One region of the Aliivibrio logei genome, then DNA from elsewhere that is predicted to be linked to it. Evidence: predicted binding sites of a transcription regulator. Region 1 holds the regulator's gene; each other region holds the start of a gene.

Region 1 (6,098 bases):
CATATTTAAAAAGGAGTACCTAAGGTGCTCCTTTTTCTATTCAAGCAACTTGAAAACCGCAATCCCTCCCCCCATTACATAAGTAATAATCATGAAGAAGACAGTTATTTAAAAAGTAACTACTTCATCGAATAAGAGGTTTTACTCGTGACTACAATTGTTTCTGTTCGCCGTGAAGGCAAAGTCGTTATTGCTGGTGATGGCCAAGCATCTCAAGGCGATATGATCGCTAAAGGCAACGTAAAAAAAGTTCGTCGTTTATATAACGATTCTGTACTCGTTGGATTCGCAGGCAGCACCGCAGATGCCTTCATTTTGTTCGACCTATGTGAACGAAAATTAGAAATGCACCAAGGTAATTTAACGAAAGCCGCCGTTGAACTAGCAAAAGATTGGCGTAGTGATCGTAATTTACGTCGTCTTGAAGCCATGCTAATTGTTGCCGATGACACTACCTCACTGATCATCAGTGGTACTGGTGACTTAATCAATGCAGATAATGACCTCCTCACTATTGGTTCTGGTGGTTATTTTGCTCGTTCTGCGGCAACCGCATTATTAGAAAATACAGATTTAGATGCATACGATATTGCAGTGAAAGCACTGACTATCGCTGGTGATACTGATGTATACACCAATCATAACCATACCGTTGAAGTTCTTGATACCAACAAATAATAAGGAATACCCATGTCTGAAATGACTCCTCGTGAAATTGTACACGAATTAGATAGCCATATTATTGGTCAAGATAAAGCAAAACGATCAGTCGCCATTGCATTACGTAACCGCTGGCGTCGAATGCAACTTCAACCAGAATTACGCGCAGAAGTAACGCCTAAAAACATTTTAATGATCGGACCTACAGGTGTCGGTAAAACAGAGATTGCTCGTCGTTTAGCAAAACTGGCCAATGCACCGTTCATTAAAGTAGAAGCGACTAAATTCACAGAAGTCGGTTATGTAGGCAAAGAAGTCGACAGCATCATTCGTGATTTAACCGATGTCGCGATCAAAATGACACATCAACAGGCGGTAGAAAAAGTAAAATTCCGCGCTGAAGAGCAAGCTGAAGATCGTATCCTTGATATTTTATTACCACCCGCTCGCGATGCATGGGGTAAGAATGAAGAAGGTGATAATGACTCTGGCACTCGTCAATCTTTCCGTAAGAAATTGCGTGAAGGAAAATTAGACGATAAAGAGATTGACGTTGATGTTGCTGCACCTCAAGTGGGTGTCGAAATCATGGCTCCTCCAGGCATGGAAGAAATGACGAACCAACTTCAGGGCATGTTTCAGAACCTATCTGGTGGCGAAACAACGAAAAAGCGCAAGATGAAAATCAAAGATGCGCTTAAAGCCCTTGCTGAAGAAGAAGGCGCTAAATTAGTCAACCCTGAAGAGCTAAAAGAACAAGCCATATTTAACGTAGAAAATCACGGCATCGTCTTTATTGATGAGATAGATAAAATCTGCAAAGGATCAAATTCTCAATCTGGTGATGTATCTCGCGAAGGCGTTCAACGTGACCTTCTTCCATTAGTGGAAGGCAGCACAGTAAGCACGAAACATGGCATGGTTAGAACTGATCACATGCTATTCATCACATCAGGTGCATTCCAAATGGCGAAACCATCCGATTTGATCCCTGAATTACAAGGTCGCTTACCGATCCGTGTTGAGCTAGAAGCGCTAACGGCAAATGACTTTAAGCGTATTTTAACCGAGCCAAATGCCTCACTAACTGAGCAATACATCGCTCTATTAGCGACTGAAAATGTCAATATCGAATTTACTGAAGATGGTATTAGTCGTATTGCAGAGTCTGCATTTAGAGTTAATGAAACGACAGAGAACATCGGTGCTCGTCGTTTGCACACCGTAATGGAACGTCTAATGGAAGAAATTTCTTATGATGCTTCAGAGAAAGGCGGTGACAGCTTAACGGTAGATGACGCTTATGTAACCTCTCGTTTAGGTGAATTAATTGAAAATGAAGACTTAAGTCGCTTCATTTTGTAATCATACCCCCTTTTAAAAAAGGCCCGATTCAACACTGAATCGGGCCTTTTTACATTAATTTTTTCAAATGTAATTACGCAATGATTTCCCAGCTGTGAGTCATTTCAATACCCGAGCCAAGCATTAAACACACTGAACAATATTTCTGTAAAGAATCTGCCGTCACTCTTTCCACGATCGTAGGATCAAGCTTATTCCCTGTTATCTCAAAATGAATATTTACGTGAGTAAATAATTTTGGTGCCACATCTCGACGAGCACTTGATAGCTTAGCGACACAACCCGTGACCGCTTGATTGGCTGATTTCAGACCATCAATCACATCAACAGAGCTACATCCTCCCGCCGCCATTAATACCAATTCCATCGGGCTTGGTGCTTTTTCTCCACCATTACCATCCATAACAACAGAGTGACCAGATTGTGATTGACCTAAGAAAGTAAATCCATCAATCCATTTAACTTCAGCATTCATAAAAGCCTCTTTACAACATAAAAGGAAAACTCGTGATCCATTTCACGAAATTGTGCCCTTGGTCGCACTATTCATACGATCAAAGTCAAGAAATCGATTGCGAAACAGGGTATTATTTTATCAATTATCTCAACGAACATGCAGCCTTGTTCCGATAACCATATTCTATAGGCCAAACTGATATTTGGCTCAGTTATTTTAAAATGGACATCGCCTACTTGGCAAACGCAGAGGAAGTATAAAGTATGGTTCTAGGTAAACCTCAGACAGATCCAACATTAGAGTGGTTCTTATCTCATTGTCACATTCATAAGTACCCATCAAAAAGTACTTTGATTCACGCGGGTGAAAAAGCTGAGACTCTTTACTACATCGTAAAAGGTTCTGTTGCTGTACTGATTAAAGATGAAGAAGGAAAGGAAATGATCCTTTCTTACCTTAACCAAGGTGACTTCATTGGTGAACTTGGTTTGTTTGAAGAAGGCCAAGAACGTTCAGCATGGGTTCGTGCAAAAAGTCCTTGTGAAGTCGCTGAAATTTCATTCAAGAAATTCCGTCAACTTATTCAAGTAAACCCAGACATTCTGATGCGTCTTTCTGCTCAAATGGCAACTCGTCTACAAATCACTAGCCAAAAAGTGGGTGATTTAGCATTCCTAGACGTAACAGGCCGTATCGCTCAGACTCTACTGAATCTAGCTAAACAACCAGATGCAATGACTCACCCAGACGGCATGCAAATTAAGATCACTCGTCAAGAGATCGGTCAAATTGTAGGTTGTTCACGTGAAACTGTTGGTCGTATCTTGAAGATGCTTGAAGAGCAAAACTTGATTTCAGCACACGGTAAAACAATTGTAGTTTACGGCACTCGTTAATTTAACGATAACCATAAACAAATAAAAACGCAGCCCATAAGCTGCGTTTTTTTATGAGTAGACTTTACGACCTAAAGACGTAAAAACGTAAATTACCCATCGGTACTTTCAAAAATCTTATCCGCAGAAGCCTCAACAAACCCTTGATATAATTCCCCTGTAGGTAAGGCATAACGTTTGGCAAACTCATAAAAACCACCCGGAATGTCAAATTCACCCTCAGTAAAGTTTACGGTTACTTTATCAGCCATCGTTGAGGACTGCTCTAAATGAACCTCAGGAGATCCTTTTACTTCTCCACCAACTTCATTAATAGAAAAACCCGCTTTTCGAAGATGTTGATTTACATCCACCACGCTATCAAAACCATCCAACTGATTAACATACACAGTAAAATGATTTGCCCCATAACCATGAGCCGCCAACCAAGAAGCGTATTCACTTTCTTTTGCTAACGTTTCGTACTCTTCATAACTTAATGACCAAGGTCGGCCAGAAGACAAAAAGTCATTACTAACAAAATAGTGGGTAGGCACTTGTTTAACTAATTTATGAATAATATCTTGAGCCTGAACAGAAAGTTCCTCAACTAATAATTCACTAATAAACACTTTAGGCACTTTTGGATCTGGATGTTCGAAATGTTGAGCTTTTAATTTTTTAGCAACAAACTCATATTCATCACACGCTTTATAGCCCATCGCTAAAAATGGCGCCGCTAACGTAGATAAACCCACTTTAGATAGATTAAACGTTCTTAGTGCGATGTGATCATTAATAATCTCGTCACCGCCAGACAGTAATTGTCGAACCTTCCCAGCAGAAGGAGATAGACGAACGACATAATCTTGCCATAGTGCCGAAAATAAAGAATTCACATTATTCATACTCGTTACCTCTTAAAGAGTTAGTCCTGGAGATAATTGTGCAGGAATTTCACACGCGTCACCTTCCATCGATGCCATTGGATAAGCACAATAATCTGCCGCATAATACGCACTCGGCTTCATATTACCCGATGCACCTGGGCCACCAAATGGCGCATCACCACTCGCACCTGTCAATTGACGATTGCGATTAACGATACCTGCACGAATGTGTTCTACAAAGTATTCCCACTCACTGTCATCCGTCGATACTAGACCCGCAGATAAACCATAGCGAGTGTCATTAGCAAGCTCTACCGCTTCTTCTAATGTCTCGTAACGCACGACTTGTAGCAATGGTCCAAAGTATTCTTCATCGGGTAATTCAGCAACGTTAGTAGCATCGATAATCCCCGGAGAAACAAAGGCGTGACCTAGGCTTTTTGCTTCAAGTAGAGACTCCCCACCTAAATCTTGTAAATTCTTCTGAGCGTTGAGAATAAACTCTGCTGCTGCGACTGAGATTTGTGGTCCCATAAATGGCGTATTCTCGGCAAAAGGTTGATCAACCACGATGGTTTTTGCCACTTCAACGAGACGAACTAATAACTCATCTCCCGCCTTACCTGTAGGAACATACAAACGACGGGCACAAGTACAACGCTGGCCTGCACTAATAAATGCCGATTGAATAATCGTATAAATTGCGGCCTCTTGCTCACCAAAGGACTTGGAAATAACCATTGGATTATTGCCACCCATTTCTAGAGCGAGCATTTTCCCGGTATCTCCAGAAAATTGACGATGCAGGATATGCCCCGTATTGGCACTGCCAGTAAACAGCAAACCATCAATACCTTTGGCACTCGCTAACGCTTCACCAGTTTCACGAGCGCCTTGCACCAAATTAATCACCCCATTTGGCAAACCCGCTTGTTGCCATAATGTCATAATGACTTCACTGGTCCACGGCGTTTGCTCTGATGGTTTTAATACCACCGTGTTACCCGCAAGCAATGCAGGAACGATATGGCCATTAGGGAGGTGACCAGGGAAGTTATACGGTCCAAAGACCGCCATTACACCTAATGGGCGATGTCTGAGTACTATTTTATTTCCCGCCGCTTCACGCTCTTTATGGGGCGTTCTTTCATGATACGCACGTATAGAGATGGCAATTTTACCTACCATCGCGCCCGCTTCTGTTTTTGTTTCCCAAAAAGGCTTTCCAGTCTCTTTAGAAATGACTTCAGCAATCTTATCCGTGTTCTCTTTCACTAACGCTGCAAAACGCTCAATAATCACTTGGCGCGCTTCGAAAGGCTGCTTTTTCCACTCAATAAAGGCATGTCGTGCCGCACTAACCGCAGACTCAACTTGATCTTTGGTTGCGCTTTCTCCCTGCCATACAACGTTGCTGTTGTATGGGCTTAATGATTGTATTGCTTCACCGTGGCCAGAAACCCAATCCCCTGCAATCCAATGTGTCATATCCTTTGTCCTCTATTGAGCCAGTAAACGTACGTAATCATCAACATCGACTTGTAATGCATCTGCCGCATCTCTAGTTAAATGAACGGTATCAGTGGCTTTGTCATAAGCAGCTGTTGTTGCCGTTGCTCTAAAATTTTCAAACGATGTATTTGAAATTAAATACTGTTGAGAGCTGTTATGTTCTGTAATGATAACTTTGGCTTTAAATGAATTTCGCACCGATTCAATGCTGCGTAAATCGCACTCTACTGTTGGGCCCGCGTCAAAAATATCCACATAACCACGACAACGAAACCCTTCATTCTCTAACAGTTTTAAAGCCGGTTTAGTACTGTCATGCACCTTGCCGATAACCGCTTG
Region 2 (6,098 bases), on a different contig from region 1:
CGATTTATTTATCGATATAAATCGAGTAACAGGAAACTAGTATGCAGATGGGTCTGCTGTTTCTGCTGTCACTTCTAATGTATTTAAAAGATTAGTCAGTAGGCTTGACGCACCAAAACGGTAGTGCATGTTATCAGCCCAATCGCCACCTAGAATATCATCAGCCATTGCTAGGTATGCTTGTGCATCTTCAGCAGTACGAACGCCGCCAGCAGGTTTGAAACCCACGGTTTTTGCTACGCCCATATCACGAATAACTTCTAACATCATGCGTGCATATTCTGGTGTTGCGTTCACTGGCACTTTACCAGTAGAGGTTTTAATGAAGTTAGCACCTGCTTCAATACAAATTTGAGACGCTTTCTTAATAAGTGCTTCTTCTTTTAGCTCGCCAGTTTCAATGATCACTTTAAGCAGAATATCGCCACACGCTTCTTTACATTGCTTAACCAGTTCAAAACCAACAGTTTCATTACCAGCAATCAATGCACGGTATGGGAAGACAACATCGACTTCGTCTGCGCCATAAGCAACCGCAGCTTTCGTTTCAGCCACCGCAATAGCAATATCATCATTACCGTGAGGGAAGTTAGTTACCGTTGCAATGCGAACATCAGGAGTCCCCTGTTCACGTAGCGTTTTTTTAGCAATAGGTACAAAACGAGGATAGATACAGACTGCTGCTGTATTGCCTACGGCTGTCTTCGCATTTTTACACAACGCAATAACGGCTTCATCTGTGTCGTTATCGTTTAGTGTGGTTAAATCCATCAACTTTAATGCACGTAGTGCAGCTGCTTTTAAATCGCTCATTGTTATCTCCGATAGAATAATATTCTTTGATAGTGCTGTTATATGCCTAAGCATAATACTGTATTGCTGTCTGAACTTTCGTTCTACATAAACAGCGTATGAGCGGACTTGATTCCTTGAAGAATTGAGCTGTAAAACGACGCCCAATCAATATCCTTTTTGCCGCCAGTACTTGGTACTGAAATAGCACCTCTTCATGAGGTACCGTTGAAATACTTGCTTATAGTATCAACACTTTATTGTGCCAACTAGTGAAAGCGTGTCTCCCTGTGAAAACACAGCGATTATGAAAAGAAACGCTCGATAATCCATTGATACCCGACAGCACCAAGGTAAACCCCAACAATTCCCATGACTCCGGAGAGGACGGGTGGTGCTGGAATAGGTAATTTAATGGCTGAAAATACAACGCCAACAATTAAACCGGCAAAAACCGACAGTAATACTTCATTCAACATAGTGAGCTCCCATGTTTTATTGTGTTTTTTAATCATAGCTCATTTAAATATGAATCTTTATTATGAGCAGTATTATAACAAGCTAATGAATGATGACTGGCGATGATAGGCAACGCAATCGGTTTGCATCTCACTCTTTTTACTTTAAATATTATGCCAATACAATTAATTAGATGTTCTCTTTATTACACAGGGAAATCATTTAGGAGTAAGACAAAAACACGGATAAGTAGTTACTCTATAATCCTCATTTTTACGAAGTTTGATCAATAATAATAAGCCCATGATCATTGATATTAAAAATAGACAGGCATAAAAAAACCCGCAACACGTTGCGGGTTTTTATCAGTCGTTTCTGTCTCTATAATATTAGATAGATAAGAATAGACCTGCAATTGTTGCTGACATTAAGTTAGATAATGTACCAGCAGCAACGGCTTTCATGCCCATCTTAGCGATGTCATGACGACGTTCAGGAGCAAGGCTACCTAAACCACCAAGTAGGATTGCTACAGAAGAAAGGTTAGCAAAACCACATAGTGCGAATGAAATGATTGCTTTCGTTTTCTCAGACATTTCAACGCCAGTTTGAGCAACTAACATGCCGCCATCAGCAACGTCTTTTAGGTAAGGTGCAAAGTTTAAGTAAGCAACGAATTCGTTAACTACTAATTTTTGACCTAAGAACGAACCTGCAACTGTCGCTTCTTCCCACGGCACACCGATTAGGAAAGCAACTGGAGCAAATACGTAACCAAGAATAAGTTCTAGCGTAATTTCTGGCATACCGAACCAACCACCAACACCACCTAGGATACCGTTGATTAGAGCGATTAGACCGATGAATGCAAGAAGCATTGCACCTACGTTTAACGCAAGTTGCATACCTGTTGCAGCGCCTGCTGCTGCTGCATCGATTACGTTAGCTGGTTTGTCATCGCCTTTGTTATCAAGTGCATCAAATTGATCAACCGGTGTTTCTGTTTCTGGTTTAAGAATTTTAGCAAATAGAAGACCACCAGGAGCTGCCATGAATGACGCCGCGATTAGGTACTCTAGAGGCACGCCCATAGACGCATAACCAGCAAGAACACCACCAGCAACAGAAGCTAGACCACCACACATTACTGCAAACAATTCTGATTGAGTCATTTTTGGAATGAATGGACGAACAACTAGAGGCGCTTCTGTTTGACCAACGAAAATATTCGCTGTAGCAGAAAGAGATTCCGCACGAGAAGTACCCAGTGCTTTTTGAAGAGCACCACCTAAGAAGTTAATCACAACTTGCATGATACCAAGGTAATAAAGTACCGCAGTCAATGATGCAAAGAACACGATTACAGGAAGTACACGCAGTGCGAATACGAAACCGCCGCCACCAAATACTTCAAACATTTTATTCGATACTAAGCCACCGAATAAGAATTCGATACCCGTGTTACCGTAGTTGATTACATTCGCAACCGCTTCAGATGCACCTAACAGTACATCACGACCCACAGGTACGTATAGTATGAATGCACCTAGAATAAATTGAATGGCAAAAGCGCCACCGACAGTACGTAGATTGATTGCTTTACGGTTATCAGATATTAGTACTGCAAATGCAAGCAGCGCTACTATCCCAACCAAGCTCATTAACAGGCTCATAGTTAAAAGTTTCCCTAAAATTGATTGTTGGCGTGTTTCAAATTAGCGGGGGCGATTATACTCATTGAACCACCAAGAAAGTAATGCCGCTGTCACATATTCTGCTAACGTACATCGTACATTCATTCATTAGTGTGATCTTTATCACTAACGAATATCTAAAGATTCATCAATTACATCTAAAGCAATGACTAATAACTCAAATCCCAAACAAATGATTGGCATTTCTGTAAACAGCATTCGCAATCGTTTCCCTCGGTTCTTTTCGTATCAAAATTAAACATTCTAGGATATTAGAGACTTTATCTGGGCTATTAGGCGTCCCTTGAAATCCAGATAATGGCATATCTGGCGCGTCAGTTTCTAACATCAACCACTCTAAAGGAAGCTCAGAAATTGTTCTTTTTGTTTTCATCGAACGCTCATAACTAATCACTCCCCCTACACCGATGAAAAAACCGAGTTTAATAAATGCTTCAGCTTGTTGCGTACTACCACTAAAACCGTGGATCACCCCACCTTTCAATGGTTTTATCTCTCGTAATATCTTCAATACCACATCATGACTTTTACGGCTGTGGATAATCAAAGGTAATTCGTACTTTACAGCTAACTTACATTGCATTTTAAATACGTTCATTTGATGCTTTTTATCGTACTCTTGATTCCAAAAATCCAATCCACACTCACCAATAGCGACGCATTTATTCGCCTTATTCGCCTTATTCGCCAATAATACCTCTAACTTTTTCACATCATCTTCATCGTTCTCAGTTAAAAATTGAGGGTGAATACCTAATGCATAATAAAGTTCGGGATATTGATGAGAGAGTCGTTCTACCGTCTCCCAATTGCTTGAATTAACACTAGGAATGATCAGCTTTTTCACACCAACAGAGCGTGCCTTTTCTAAATAAAAAAGTTCATTGTCTTTAAAAGGCGGAAAATCAAAATGACAGTGCGAATCAATCAGTTTTGTTGTCATTGCTTATCTCTTCTTTTTTATAAGGCACACAACTGCGTTTATTTTCTGGTGTTAACCCTAATGAGAGGCACCAAGCGTCATATTTTTCAACCCACTGCTTTATTGTCTTCCAAATCATAATCACCATCTCCCTTTAAACACCAATACTATAGATACAAAAACGGAGCCTACATAGGCTCCGTTTAATTATATTCACTTTAATAAATTAGTGTTCACGCGTTGCTCTAAATTGAACATCAGGAAAGCGTTCTATCGCTAAATTCAAATTAACCATCGTTGGGGCGATATACGTTAAGTTATTGCCACCATCTAATGCTAGGTTAGTTTGATTCTTACGCTGGAATTCATCTAGCATTTTGCCATCAGAACATTCAACCCAACGAGCGGTTGCAACACTGATGCCTTCATAAATAGCTTCTACGTTATATTCAGATTTCAAACGAGAAACAACCACATCAAACTGAAGAACACCAACCGCACCAACGATCAGATCATTGTTTTGTAATGGACGGAAAACCTGTACAGCACCTTCTTCAGATAATTGCACAAGTCCTTTCAGCAATTGTTTTTGCTTTAGTGGATCACGAAGACGAATACGACGGAACAGTTCAGGGGCAAAGTTAGGGATCCCTGAGAATTTCAAATTTTCACCTTGAGTAAAGGTATCACCAATTTGAATCGTACCGTGGTTATGCAAGCCAATAATATCACCCGCATAGGCCACTTCAGCACGAGCACGGTCACCTGCCATAAAGGTTACCGCATCAGAAATACTGATGTTTTTACCTGTACGAACGTGGTTCATTTTCATGCCTTGAGTATAAGTACCTGACACGATTCGCATAAAGGCAATACGGTCACGGTGTTTAGGATCCATGTTTGCTTGGATTTTAAACACAAAGCCAGAGAATTTTTCTTCTGTCGCTTCAACTGGACGCTCTGTCGCTTCACGGGTTTGTGGCGCAGGAGCCCATTCCGTCAAGCCTTCAAGCATATGATCAACACCGAAGTTACCTAGTGCCGTACCAAAGTAGACTGGCGTTAGCTCTCCTTTAAGGAAAAGCTCTAAATCAAATTCATGAGCAGCACCAATAACCAGCTCTAACTCTTCTCGAACACTGAGCGCAAGTTCATTACCAATTGCAACATCAAGCTCTGGGTTATCAAGGCCTTTGATCGTACGCACTTCTTGGATCTCATGGCCATGGCCAGATTGATACAAGATCGTTTCATCACGGTGAATGTGATAAACACCTTTAAATTCTTTACCACAACCAATCGGCCATGAAATAGGAGCACAAGCCATACCTAGCTCACTTTCTACTTCATCAAGCACTTCCATTGGGTCTCGTACTTCACGGTCCATTTTGTTCATGAACGTTACGATTGGTGTATCACGTAAACGCGTTACTTCCATCAATTTACGAGTACGATCTTCGACACCTTTCGCGGCATCGATAACCATTAGACATGAATCAACCGCCGTTAATGTACGGTAGGTATCTTCAGAGAAGTCTTCGTGCCCAGGAGTATCAAGAAGGTTAACAAGGCAACCGTTAAATGGAAATTGCATTACTGACGTAGTAACAGAAATACCACGTTCTTTTTCCATTTCCATCCAGTCTGATTTTGCGTGCTGGTTTGAACCACGACCTTTTACCGTTCCCGCTTTTTGAATCGCGTTTCCGAATAATAATACTTTTTCAGTAATGGTTGTTTTACCCGCATCCGGGTGAGAAATGATGGCAAACGTTCTACGTTTACCCACTTCTTGTAAAAAAGACATAAGCGTTGATAATCCTGTAAGATTTCAGAAAGGATGTAATTAATCGAGATTATACTCAAAGACGTTCATTATCTAAAGCATCGAATTAAAATAACCTTCGCGATTAGATAATAGGCATTAAAAGAATATGTAACTCATGATAATCGCGTCTTCTTTACCATTCGATGTTGGGTAATAATCATGACGACGCGTTACTTCATTAAAGCCTTCAGATTCATACAATGAAATGGCTTTTGCATTACTTTCACGTACTTCTAGCCATGCAGACTCTGCTTTTTGTTCCATGCACATATCAATAAAAAATTCAGTTAATTTACGACCAAACCCTTTCCCTTGATACGCAGGATCAACAGCAACATTAAGTAATGTAACTTCTCCAACGACATTCTGAGCATAAAAATAC
Region 3 (6,098 bases), on a different contig from region 1:
ATTTTTTAATGTATTTTTTGGGAACATAAACCCAATAGGCTTGTCCTATATAGGAATTAGCCCAAAAAGAAGCATTAAAATGAAAGAATTAAAAACCTTAGCTATCCAGTTGTTAGAATGGAATAAAGAAAACTTAAAGGCATCAACCACTCTTTTTGAATCCGATCTTGCCACTTGTTTTGCCGATGAGTTTGTAGTTAAAGCCAATGGTCTTGAATACAAAGCAAATCACCATTCATATTTAGAGTTTTTAAATGGGTTTAAAGCAAACATTGAGTCTATTTGCTATAAAGTACAAGAGTACCTTTGTGATGCAGATAAAGTGGTTACGGTGATGTCGGCTAAAGTGCGTCGAATAGATGGGAGCATTGAGGCGTTTGAAGCGATGCTACTGCTTAAATTTGATGAGAATGATTTAATTACTTTGTGGCAAGAAGTGTACGCAAAGAAAATTTAATCGCGACAATGTATGCGTTCGTGTCCTTTTTCTTGATAATTACGTCATTATATATTTGATGCCATCGTCATTTTTAGTCTGTTTTTTAACCTAATTTTTTAGAATTAGTGATCGTGATTGCAGTTATTTTTGATGATGTATTTAGACTTAGTAGTCGTGTTTTTTACATACTCAAGGATTGAATATGGATAACTTGTCAATTGCATTACATCAAGTAAATAGGGCAATAAAATTATATTTAAATGAGCGAGATTACTTAAGCACCATAACGCTAGGCGCTGCAGCTGAAGCTATTCTTGTTAAACTGCTTGTAGAGCAGCATCAAAAAATTGCTTGTGAAGAAGTTATATTTAAATGTAAAAGCGAGATTAGTGAATTGTCTCTATTAGATAAAGCCGGTGTCGTCAATTACTACAGTAAAAGAAGTACCAAAAGATACTATTACTCGATACTAGACAGCAATGAAAGCAGTGTAGATTGGGAGGCAAAGGCAACCGAGTTATTAGGTCATTGCTGTGACAATATACTAAAGCTGAACATTTCTCCTAGTACGGACGTTGTTCAATTTATTAAACAGAAAGACGTTCAACTTACTCGTTAGTCTACTAATTACGTATTTATGGTTAAATACAATAAGCTCCAAATGAGAGTTTGGAGCTTATTATTATTTACTTTTGAGCTTGGTAATCAAATTCAGGGATCGTAATTTCAACACGGCGATTCTGTTGACGACCAAAAACACATCACGATATGACGATGCTTAATTTAAGAAGGAAGTCTATATACCCTGAAATAAAATAAAGAGAGCGCTTTATAGTTAATTATTTATGTAGTGCTAAATCACACGAGGTTCGATGAAACTTTCTTTTTCAATGCCGCAGCCCTACCTTTGTTTTTTATGCTATATGGCGCTTATTTGGTGCCTTTAAATGCCCATTTATGTCGATTTTAAGTTGTTGTTTTTTAAGGCTTTATATTTATTGGTCTTTACTTCAGATACTGGTAGTCTTCTTTCATACGAATTGGAGAAGTAAAGCATGGCTAAATATAATGAAATATTTGATAACGTGGATTTTTCGAAACAAGATTTAAGAGAATCCTATTTTGAAGGGTGTAAGTTTTATCGATGTGATTTCAATCGAACCAATCTGAGAGACTCCCGATTTGTTGATTGTGTTTTTATCGAACAGGGGGCAATTGAAGGTTGTCATTTTGATTACAGTGACTTAAGGGACGCATCATTTAAACGCTGTCGCTTAACCATGTCTAATTTTAAAGGCGCAAATTGCTTTGGTGTCGAATTTAGAGAGTGTGATTTAAAAGGAGCTAATTTTGTTCAAGCCAGTTTTGTTAATCAAATAAGTCATCAAATGTATTTCTGCTCTGCTTATATTACGGGGTGTAATTTGTCTTATGCGAATTTTGAACGCCTATGTATCGAGAAATGTGACTTGTTTGAGAACAAATGGAACGGAGCTAATTTACAAGGGGCATCTTTTAAGGGATCGGACCTTTCTCGTGGCGCATTCTCTGAAGACTCGTGGGGTCAATTTAGAATGCAAGACGCAAACTTATGTCATTGTGAATTGGATGGTTTAGATCCCCGTAGAATTGATTTAACCGGTGTTAAGATCTGTGCATGGCAACAAGAGCAATTATTAGAGCCATTAGGATTAGTGGTACTGCCTGACTAAAAGGACTATTTGATGGATAATCTGTTTAACAATATACCGAGTGATTTAACGAATGAAGTGTTTACGGATCTCGTCAGTACTCATGCTGTCCGTATTGAAAGAATAGTATCTTCTGGACAGAGCTCACCTGTCTCTGGTTGGTATGACCAAGATGAAAATGAATGGATATTGGTATTAGAGGGGTCGGGCACCATTTTGTTTGATGATGGTATAGAGAAAACGTTATGCAAAGGAGATTATTTAACGATCCCTGCGCATCAAAAGCATAAAGTGAGCAAAACGGATCCCGATAATTTAACGATTTGGTTGGCTGTTTTTTATTGAATTAGAGGATGTTAGGTATATAAAAAGTAACCTGTTATCAAAATGGTGTGTACTTACATTATTAATTTTAATCGTATATTCTGACAGTATCTAAATTCAATAACGGAAAATAGTAACATGAATAATGTCCTGACTATCGTAGCAAAAATTGACGCTCATAATGATAAGGTAGAGTTCGTAAAAGCGGAGCTACTAAAGCTGATTGAACCGACGCTTAAAGAAGCGGGTTGTATTCAATATGATTTGCACCAAGATAATGAAGATCCAAGTGTGTTTGTATTCTATGAGCAGTGGGAAAGCCGCGAGTTGCTACAAGATCACTTAAATAGCCCTCATTTAATTGGTTATGTAAAAGCAACAGAAGGCATGGTGTCTTCATTCGTGCTGAATGAGATGACAAAGCTTTAATATCTCGTTATTTATATGTAGTAGATAAAAAAAGACACCGCGAATAGGGTGTCTTTTTTATGATTTACATAGAGGTGAGATTAGAAAGACAAGAAGATGCCTGCAACTGTGGCACTCATTAAGTTTGCTAATGTTGCTGCAAAAATAGCTTTCATGCCTAACCGTGCAATATCTGGGCGACGGCTTGGAACAATACCGCCTAATCCTCCCATTAACATCGCAATAGACGTTAAGTTCGCAAAACCACATAGAGCGAACGTTACGATAGCTTGCGAATGTTCACTTAATTGATCTTTGACTGTCATTAAATCCGCAAAGGCAACAAATTCATTAATGGCAATCTTTTTACCGATTAAACTTGCAGCCACCATGGATTCAGACCAAGGAACACCAATTAACCAAGCAACAGGGGCAAACAAATAGCCAAAGATAAGATCTAAGCTTAAATGGTCAAATCCAACCAGCATCCCAATCTTATGTAATCCACCGTTCAATAGAGCGATAAGGCTAATAATAGCCAATAGACTAGCACCAACCGCAAATACGATTTGTAATCCATTTAACGCGCCCTGAGAGGCGGCATCAATGATATTTACTGGTGCATCATCAGGGGTTTCTTCTTCGTACTGCGTAGACTCATCAATCTCTTCAGTTTGAGGAACAATTAATTTTGCCATCATTAAACCAGCGGGTGCTGACATAAAGCTCGCTGCAATTAAATAGCGCAACTCAACGCCTAAACCTGCGTAACCAACCATTGTGCCACCAGCGACAGAGGCGAGACCACCGACCATTACAGCAAATAATTCAGAACGCGACATTTTTGCAAGGAAAGGGCGTACAACTAAAGGCGCTTCAACAGAGCCAACAAAGATATTTGCGGTAGCTGACATTGATTCTGTACGTGTGGTTCCAAGAAAGCGATGTAACCCGCCACCGATGGTTTTAATTATCCATCCCATGATACCAAGGTAGTACAACACAGAAATTAACGCAGAGAAAAAAACAATCGTTGGTAAAACGTTAACCGCAAAAATAAAACCTAATTTATATTGTGCTAAGTCACCAAATAAGAATTCAGTTCCAACGCGGCCATAAGCAATGATATCTGAAACCGCAGTAGATATGCCGTTTAAAATGGTGCGACCGATAGGAACATAAAGAATGAAACCGGCAAACAAGATTTGAATAAAGAAAGCACCTAAGACTGTGCGCCACTTAATCGCTTGTCGATTTTCAGAAAAAAGAAATGCAACCGTAAAAAGGCTAATAATGCCTAAAATACTGACCAGAAAGTCCACAGCCAAACTCCAATAATAACTAGTGTAATGATTGCGAAGGTATTCTAGTCAAAAATAAAAGTGTGACAAGGATCAAGTTGTTATTGATCGTACATAAGAATAACAAAAAGAAGGCTAATTGATTGTCTATTCATCAAAAAGGTAATAATTGAGAGTTTTATCACATATATAAGAGTCAGTTGTTACTATATGGGATAATAAGGCTGAATATTATCCCTAATAATTGCATGTTTCGTCGTTTATATATTATCAATTTTCTCTGAATTAATATGCTGATGAACAAATTCCATAAAAACATGGACTTTTTTAGGTAAGAATTTACGACGAGGGTAAACGGCATATAACGGCATCGACTGATTTAATTCCCAATCGGGTAAGAGTTGGATCAGCTTACCGGTACGCAATTCATCAGACAGTAAATACGTTGCAACGTAACCAATTCCACTTCCTGCAATTGTTGCATTCCGAATCGCATCAGCTGAATCAATGCGATAATTCCCTGAGACTTTAATTTGTAGATTATCGTTATCTTTATGAAACCCCCATACATTGTCTTTACGTTCTCGACTCACATAAGTTAAACAATTATGCTTTTTTAAATCATAAGGATGATAAGGGATCCCTTGTATCGAAAGATAAGAAGGGCTAGCAACTAAAACAAAATGACAATCAATTAAGTGACGAGCAACAAATCCTTCAGGAGGAGAGTCCATGACTCCTATCCATAAGTCTAATTGCTCTGCGATGACATCAATTTTATGATCAAACAAGGTAATTTCAACATTCAATAAAGGGTAGCGCAGATGAAGCTCTGACAGATAAGGCAAAATATGATTGGTTGCGAATGACTGAGCAATACCGACTCGTAGTTTTCCTTGTAGATTGTCTACATTAGAAAGCAGTTCATTTTCTGCTTCATTGATTTCATCGGCAATATTCGCGCAATGGACGGCAAAAGATTGACCCGCTTCGGTAAGAGAAAAAGAACGAGTGGTTCGTTGCACTAATTGAACTCCTAAGCGTTCTTCAAGCAACTGGATCTGTTTACTTACCTGAGTTCTAGATATTTCGAGAAGTTGAGCAGCTTTAGTAAAGCTTTGTTGTTGATGTAGTGCGTTGAACACAATCATTTGTTTGGCTTGCTTTAACATGAGCGTCTCGATTAATGGTAATTGACCAACGTTTGACTAATTGTAAGTGTTCAATGCAATTGAATAAAGTGAGTTATGATTTTGTTTTTAGATGCCCTTACAAGTGATAGTGATATTTTTGTGTTATGTTATATTTAACTGATTGATCTTGTTGATAGTCTGTAGAAATAATACGTGTTTTAGAATAAATAAAGGATGATGACATGCTTTTTCCATATAAGAATATTGTGATTTTAACTGGCGCTGGTATTTCCGCTGAATCTGGGATTCAAACATTTCGCGCCAGTGATGGCTTATGGGAAAATCACCGAATTGAAGATGTAGCGACACCGGAAGGTTTTTTCAAGGATCCTGATTTGGTTCAAGATTTCTATAATAAACGTCGAGCGTTATTAAAGAGTGATGCTATTCAACCAAATGCGGCACATAAAGCATTAGCTCAATTAGAAAAAGAACTCGATGGGACCGTTACTATTGTGACTCAAAATATTGATGACTTACACGAGCGTGGTGGAAGTAAAAATGTGATTCATATGCATGGTGAACTCAATAAGATTCGCTGTGAAGAATCGAATCAAGTGATTGCTTGTACTGATGATATACAGACTGGTGATTTGTGTCATTGTTGTCAGATCCCTGCACAGTTACGTCCTCATGTTGTTTGGTTTGGTGAAATGCCTCTTGAAATGGGAAGAATTCACGATCTATTAAGTCAGGCAGATTTGTTTATTTCTATTGGTACATCAGGTTCTGTTTACCCTGC
Region 4 (6,098 bases), on a different contig from region 1:
AAGTCCCAACAATGTTGGTATTAGAAAAGTGCGCTTCACCGGTATCGACATCCGTAACAGTCAGTGTTCCTGAAGCTTGAAGTTGTGATTCTTCGGTCACCGCGCCGGTATTTGATCCTGATATTACAGCAGCGTCATTAGTGCCATTAACGGTAATAGTAATTTGATGAGGAGTACTATCGACCGAATGCACGGTGATGGTATCGGTTGCTGTCGCGCCTTTACCTAACGCTTGAACGGTTGGGTTAGTATTATCTAGATCGTATGTCCAATTACCATTATTTGTTAGGTGGAGAGTACCTAAAGTCCCAACAATGTTGGTATTGGAGAAGTGCGCTTCACCGGTATCGACATCCGTAACAGTCAGTGTACCTGAGGTATGAAGTTGTGTTTCTTCTGTCACCGCACTAGTATTTGAGCCACCAATTACCGCTTTATCGTTAGTGCCATTAACCGTAATTGTTACTTGATGAGGTGTGCCATCGGCTGAATGAACGGTGATGGTATCGGTTGCTGTCGCGCCTTTACCTAACGCTTGAACGGTTGGGTTAGTGTTGTCTAAATCGTAAGTCCACGCGCCATTATCTGTTAGGTGGAGAGTACCTAAAGTCCCAACAATGTTGGTATTGGAGAAGTGCGCTTCACCGGTATCAACATCAGTCACAGTCAGAGTGCCTGAGGTTTGAAGTTGTGATTCTTCAGTCACCGCGCCGGTATTTGATCCTGATATGACAGCATTATCGTTAGTGCCATTAACCGTAATTGTTACTTGATGAGGCGTGCCATCGGCTGAATGAACGGTGATGGAATCGGTAGCAGTGGAGCCTTTACCTAATGCTTGAACGGTTGGGTTGGTGTTATCTAAATCGTATGTCCACGCACCTGAATCAGTTAGATGTAACGTGCCTAGTGAGCCGATAATATCTGTGCTTGAGAAGTGCGCTTCGCCAGTATCTATGTCAGTTACAGTCAACGTACCTGAGGTATGAAGTTGAGATTCTTCCGTCACTGCGCCAGTATTTGAGCCCCCAATCACTGCTTTGTCATTAGTGCCATTAACCGTGATTGTTATTTGATGCGGCGTGCCATCGGCAGAATGAACGGTGATGGTATCGGTTGCTGTCGAGCCTTTACCTAACGCTTGAACTGTTGGGTTAGTGTTGTTTAAATCGTACGTCCATGCGCCATTGTCAGTAAGGTGAAGCGTACCGAGTGTGCCGATAATATCAGTATTTGAAAAATGTGCCTCACCACGATCAAAGTCTATTATTGTCAGCTTTCCGGAAACATGAGTTGTCACATCTTCGGTTGTTGTCGCAGAGTCTTTTCCTGAAATAACAGCTTGCTGCTGTGAGTGTTGTGGTGGAGGGGTGCTTAATGTCGTAGGGTGTGTGACCAACATAGCAGGAGCTTGGTTAATTGTATGGTTTTGCACTGGCGTAGGAAGGATTCCAATGGGAGTTATTGCGTGCGAAGCTAAATGGGAACTACTTCGTGCGCTTGGAGTTACTATTGGTGTGTGCTCATTCGTATCATCTGGATTAGGTTGAATATTGCTCATTTTGTTTTCGACAATAGGATCTAAAGGTGAAATGAGTGATTCATTATGATGAGGATTTGACTCTTCTAATGTACCGCTTTCTATATTTGAGTATTTTTCTTCGAGGAATTCTTCTGGTGTAAATGTTTTAGAAAAAGAAAAACTTGGCAAAATTAGCATCAATTGAGGATAGAGAGAGATCCTTCTAGCTAAATAACGTTGGCTTTTATTTTTTTTATTTTTAATCGGTGATTTTTCTTTTCCCGAATCTGAAAATGATTTAGTTTTATTATTTGAGTTTGTTTTATCTGACTGCTTATTCATCCATGACCTCAATGCATAATATGTAACTTATTATAAGTTAAGGATATGAAAGGCTAAAAAGCCAATATTAAGGCTCATAATTATTTAAAAGTGGACTTCCATTTTAATAAAAATAGCCGTCATCAATTATATCGATTGAATTTGAAATGATTGTAAGGTCATGTAAGTCGCGTTAATCTTGAGTATAAGTTAACCAAAGGTCTCTATTTCTGTGATGCCAATCGGTTTTCCGTGCAAGAGTGTAATCTATCATCATTCCTTTCGGGATCTTAATCACACTAATGCTTTAACCGTTTGGGTAAAGTAACTTCATCGAATCAAATATAACTATTTAATCAACGCGACCCTACAATCGCAAGGAGTTAACCATGACAGCAGCAGTATTCCATTTAGGTGTTACCAAAGACGATCTTCAAGGCGCAGAAATGGCTATCATTCCAGGTGATCCAGCACGTGTTCAGAAAATCGCAGAACAAATGGAAAATCCTAAGTTTTTAGCAAGTCACCGTGAATACACTGTGTACCTAGCAGAATTAGAAGGCAAAAAAATTGTTGTTTGTTCTACTGGTATCGGTGGTCCATCAACGTCTATTGCTGTTGAAGAGTTAGCTCAATTGGGTGTGCGTACCTTCTTACGTGTTGGTACTACTGGTGCAATCCAACCGCATGTAAATGTAGGTGATATGATTGTAACGACAGGTTCAGTTCGTTTAGATGGTGCGAGCTTGCATTTTGCTCCAATGGAATTCCCAGCCGTTGCTGATTTTGATGTTGCAACAGCAATGCGTAAAGCGGTTGTTGACCAAGGTGCGACAGTACATACCGGTGTTACTGCATCAAGTGATACATTCTATCCAGGTCAAGAGCGTTATGATACGTTCTCTGGTCGTGTTGTTAAGCGTTTCCAAGGGTCTATGCAAGAATGGCAAGACATGGGCGTGTTAAACTTTGAGATGGAATCTGCAACGCTATTAACTATGTGTGCAAGCTCTGGTTTACGGGCTGGTTGTGTTGCTGGCGTTATTATTAACCGTACTCAAAAAGAAACACCTGATCACGTGACATTAAAAGAAACAGAAGCTCGTTCAATTAAAGTTGTGATTGAAGCGGCTCGTAATCTTCTATAATTACAGAAGCAAATAGATATAAAAAATGCCGCTGATTCTTAACGAATAAGCGGCATTTTTATCGCTATATATTGATGCAATTTAAAGTCCCGATAATAAAAAAGATCAGTTAATCGGTCTTTTTTATTATCGGGTCATTAATTACAAAGAGGTTAATGACCGCCAGCGGCTAAGAACCAGTTTAAGAGATGCTTTTTAAGATCGCCTAATTCATCAGGACCAATGATCGCTAAGCCTAAATCTTGTGCTCGCATAATGTCATTATTACGTAAAGGTCGGAAACTAACTAACATTGCTCGTGCTTGTAAGCCGCCAAGAAGGTCACGTAATGACTCTAATTTATAAAGCGTATCATCGCCATCATCACGCATGCCTTTGGTCTTACATTCAATGATATGCAGCTTGTTATTCACGATACTAACCACATCAAGTTCATTACGAACGTCTTTTGTGCCAATTTCACGGTGAACTTGTACATTCAATGAGTGATCTTGAAGCGTCGGTAAATATTGTTGAATATCGACGACGGTATTATGAACAAGAATTTCTAACCATTCTCCATTCGCTAAACGTCGAGCTTCTTCACAATCAAAAGTTAATGTGCCGTTTTCGTAGGTAGCTAATCCTGTTTCAACAAGATCAGTTAGCAACATATTAAGCTCTTTGTAGCTTTGTTGTTTCTCCGTAACTTCTACATCTAAACGTTGTTCTTTTCGACAGGTTGTTGCTAAATAGTTTAGCGTCGCAAGACCTGGGCCCAATTCAAGGGCGTTACTTGCCCAGCGTTGACATAATTCACGCAGACGCTTATCCATGCTTTCAGGAAGCTCTGTTTCAGAGAACTCACAACGAGCACCAAAAATAGCAAGATAATCACTTAATCGAATATTATCAGCAACGTGTTTTTGTTTGCGACCATCAGGATAAACCCAGCATAGTTTGTCACTGAAAGGTTCAACCACAAAAATAGGCCAATGGTATGAACGAAAAACTTCATAAGCAGAAAGAAGACGGTGACGAAGGCCACAGCTTGCGTTCAGTTTTACTTCGCTGTATCTATCTTTAATATCGGCCGCAAGCGCTTGTAGAGATTGCTTGATGAGATGAGTATCTACGATATTAGGGATTTCGTAAAACTCAGAGCTAATGCCTTTGTATTGAAGAATAGATTCTAAACGAACGAACATGTCTTTTTGATTTTCATCCCCAATGAAAATCATATGTTCGCCTTTTACAGAAAGGTCGAGAAGTGGAGTCACAAGACGGACAGGGTCTTGATCCATAATGCCAACATGAGTGATCATTTAATAATCCTTGTAATGTAATAACTACACATATAATGGTAATAAGAAGGCATGTGTAATTCATTTTTTCTATTTGATACAACAGTTATGAGGGGGGGGATGATAAAAATCAACCTATTATGAAATATTCTTATTTGGGCTTAAGTAAGAAAGACGATAGAATAGAGTCAATGTATGTAATTATAGAATGAATTTATGAGTTATTTACCGTTAGATGAATATAATCGCAAGTGGATATTCACTCATCAATCGATGCCTGTTAATGATGAACTGCTTCCATTGATCAAACCGTTTACTCAAGCGGAATCGGCTCAGGTTTGGAATAATTTTATTAGTGCGAATAGCCCAACAGCAGACCATTTTGACTCAAAAGAATGGCCGATGAAGAAAACCTCGTGGGTTAATGAAATTGATTGGCAACACCGTTGGGACAGTGATAATGAATCACTTCCTGATGAAGTACTCGAATTTATCGATTGGTCTGATGATGTGACAGTGTATTTCTGTTATGAAAAATACAATTTGATTGAAACATCATGGGGAACGTTTAAAAAAACGTGGAAGAATTTTTTATTCTATGATGATTTACCGATGCTGATCGGTAAGAAAAAATCACAAGCATTATGGTTTAACTCAAAAGGTAAAGTTAAGTTAGGCTCTCGCGGCTAAACCGTAATTTTAGATTGGTTAGATACAATAAAGGCCCGTTAAATGATAGCGGGCCTTTATCTTTTATGTGTAACTGATAGAAGAGACATGCTCAGGAGCATGGATTTCGAGATAGTGAGAAAAACGATCTAATTCAGTTTTTAAGTCGTCTATGCTTGCTTTATTTAAATGGATGATAAAACGTTGAAACTCATTGATATCCATTATCTGCTTGTTATACATAATCCATTCAACAATTAGCTCTTGGGGAACCGTGACAATATCACCGATCCGTTTAGCTGCTTTGCGTAACTCTCGAGTGCCGAAGCGAAACCAACCAACAAAATAAAGTAACACAGCAATAGCTAAAAAAGCGCTATATGCCATAAAGGTTTACCTTCAAATTGTGATAACGCTAGTATACGCATTTCATTCTATTTTTGAAGGTAAAAACAGCAACCTGACAGCTTTTTGACAAAATTGATTAATATGTCATCTGTTTTTTGCTAGTTTAATAAGCGAAGACCAGCAGGAAGTGCATCACCAAAGAGGCGTTTAGAATCCGCATCGGTTAGTGCTTGTTGGCTTGAAACCAAATCAATCCAACTCTGTGGAGAGCGACTTTTTTTCAATTTATCGATGATGCTTTCGCGTAATTCATCGGATACGTCGAGTGTTCTGTCGCCTGTTAATCGAGCCATCATGACGGCTGCAAACCCTGCCATTGGTTGAGCTTTCCAATCTTGTTCCAATAAAGTAGGAAGCCATTGAGTGACTTGATTCGCAGGGATCAAATTATGTTGGCTGCCATAGAAAGGGGAGCGAGAGCAAATACGTCCTAACGCCCACCAATGAACTTGAGCTTGATTGCCATTTTTGGCATGCCCCAGCATCCATGTAGACAGTAATGTTTTATCTTCGACATCTAAATGCTCAAGAGCGGCGGCTAATCGAACCATCGCTTCGTAACTTTTATTGGTCGCATCTTCTAATGTTTTTGGGTTGCGCAGAGAACCCGGGTGTAAGTATTTAGCAATGTCACCCAAAATAGTTTCTTGTTGTTCTTGATTTAATCCACCCGAAATTCGACGCCAGAACGTCCACCAATCATTCCAAGACTGCTTAGATTCAAACTGAATCCCTTGTTGATAGGTT

The links. Region 1 encodes CRP, which controls carbon source genes, mostly activating them, when cyclic AMP is high. Its sites were predicted from a motif close to TGTGANNNNNNTCACA; they were not measured.
Region 2: the regulator CRP is predicted to act here: its motif matches at 3,058-3,073, upstream of A6E04_RS14005 (NupC/NupG family nucleoside CNT transporter).
Region 3: the regulator CRP is predicted to act here: its motif matches at 4,334-4,349, upstream of A6E04_RS05615 (NupC/NupG family nucleoside CNT transporter).
Region 4: the regulator CRP is predicted to act here: its motif matches at 2,127-2,142, upstream of udp (uridine phosphorylase).

The regions. Positions count from the first base shown of each region.
Region 1 covers NZ_MAJU01000006.1:126,359-132,456, forward strand. Annotated here, with positions in the region: gene hslV (ATP-dependent protease subunit HslV) at 148-678, shown strand; gene hslU (ATP-dependent protease ATPase subunit HslU) at 691-2,025, shown strand; gene A6E04_RS03760 (OsmC family protein) at 2,099-2,500, opposite strand; gene crp (cAMP-activated global transcriptional regulator CRP) at 2,746-3,378, shown strand; gene A6E04_RS03770 (DUF1338 domain-containing protein) at 3,471-4,265, opposite strand; gene astD (succinylglutamate-semialdehyde dehydrogenase) at 4,278-5,735, opposite strand; gene astA (arginine N-succinyltransferase) at 5,748-6,098, opposite strand, start outside.
Region 2 covers NZ_MAJU01000013.1:181,100-187,197, reverse strand. Annotated here, with positions in the region: gene deoC (deoxyribose-phosphate aldolase) at 37-813, opposite strand; gene A6E04_RS14010 (XapX domain-containing protein) at 1,098-1,268, opposite strand; gene A6E04_RS14005 (NupC/NupG family nucleoside CNT transporter) at 1,641-2,924, opposite strand; gene A6E04_RS14000 (TatD family hydrolase) at 3,124-3,909, opposite strand; gene A6E04_RS21175 (hypothetical protein) at 3,890-4,027, opposite strand; gene prfC (peptide chain release factor 3) at 4,115-5,695, opposite strand; gene rimI (ribosomal protein S18-alanine N-acetyltransferase) at 5,813-6,098, opposite strand, start outside.
Region 3 covers NZ_MAJU01000008.1:298,246-304,343, forward strand. Annotated here, with positions in the region: gene A6E04_RS05590 (nuclear transport factor 2-like protein) at 80-457, shown strand; gene A6E04_RS05595 (hypothetical protein) at 642-1,058, shown strand; gene A6E04_RS05600 (QnrAS family quinolone resistance pentapeptide repeat protein) at 1,495-2,151, shown strand; gene A6E04_RS05605 (cupin domain-containing protein) at 2,164-2,475, shown strand; gene A6E04_RS05610 (putative quinol monooxygenase) at 2,593-2,883, shown strand; gene A6E04_RS05615 (NupC/NupG family nucleoside CNT transporter) at 2,964-4,184, opposite strand; gene A6E04_RS05620 (LysR family transcriptional regulator) at 4,424-5,335, opposite strand; gene cobB (Sir2 family NAD+-dependent deacetylase) at 5,539-6,098, shown strand, end outside.
Region 4 covers NZ_MAJU01000008.1:75-6,172, forward strand. Annotated here, with positions in the region: partial or broken gene A6E04_RS04170 (VCBS domain-containing protein) at 1-1,864, opposite strand, end outside; gene udp (uridine phosphorylase) at 2,233-2,991, shown strand; gene A6E04_RS04180 (DUF1887 family protein) at 3,144-4,295, opposite strand; gene A6E04_RS04185 (DUF2947 domain-containing protein) at 4,491-4,964, shown strand; gene A6E04_RS04190 (hypothetical protein) at 5,028-5,330, opposite strand; gene A6E04_RS04195 (Hsp70 family protein) at 5,450-6,098, opposite strand, start outside.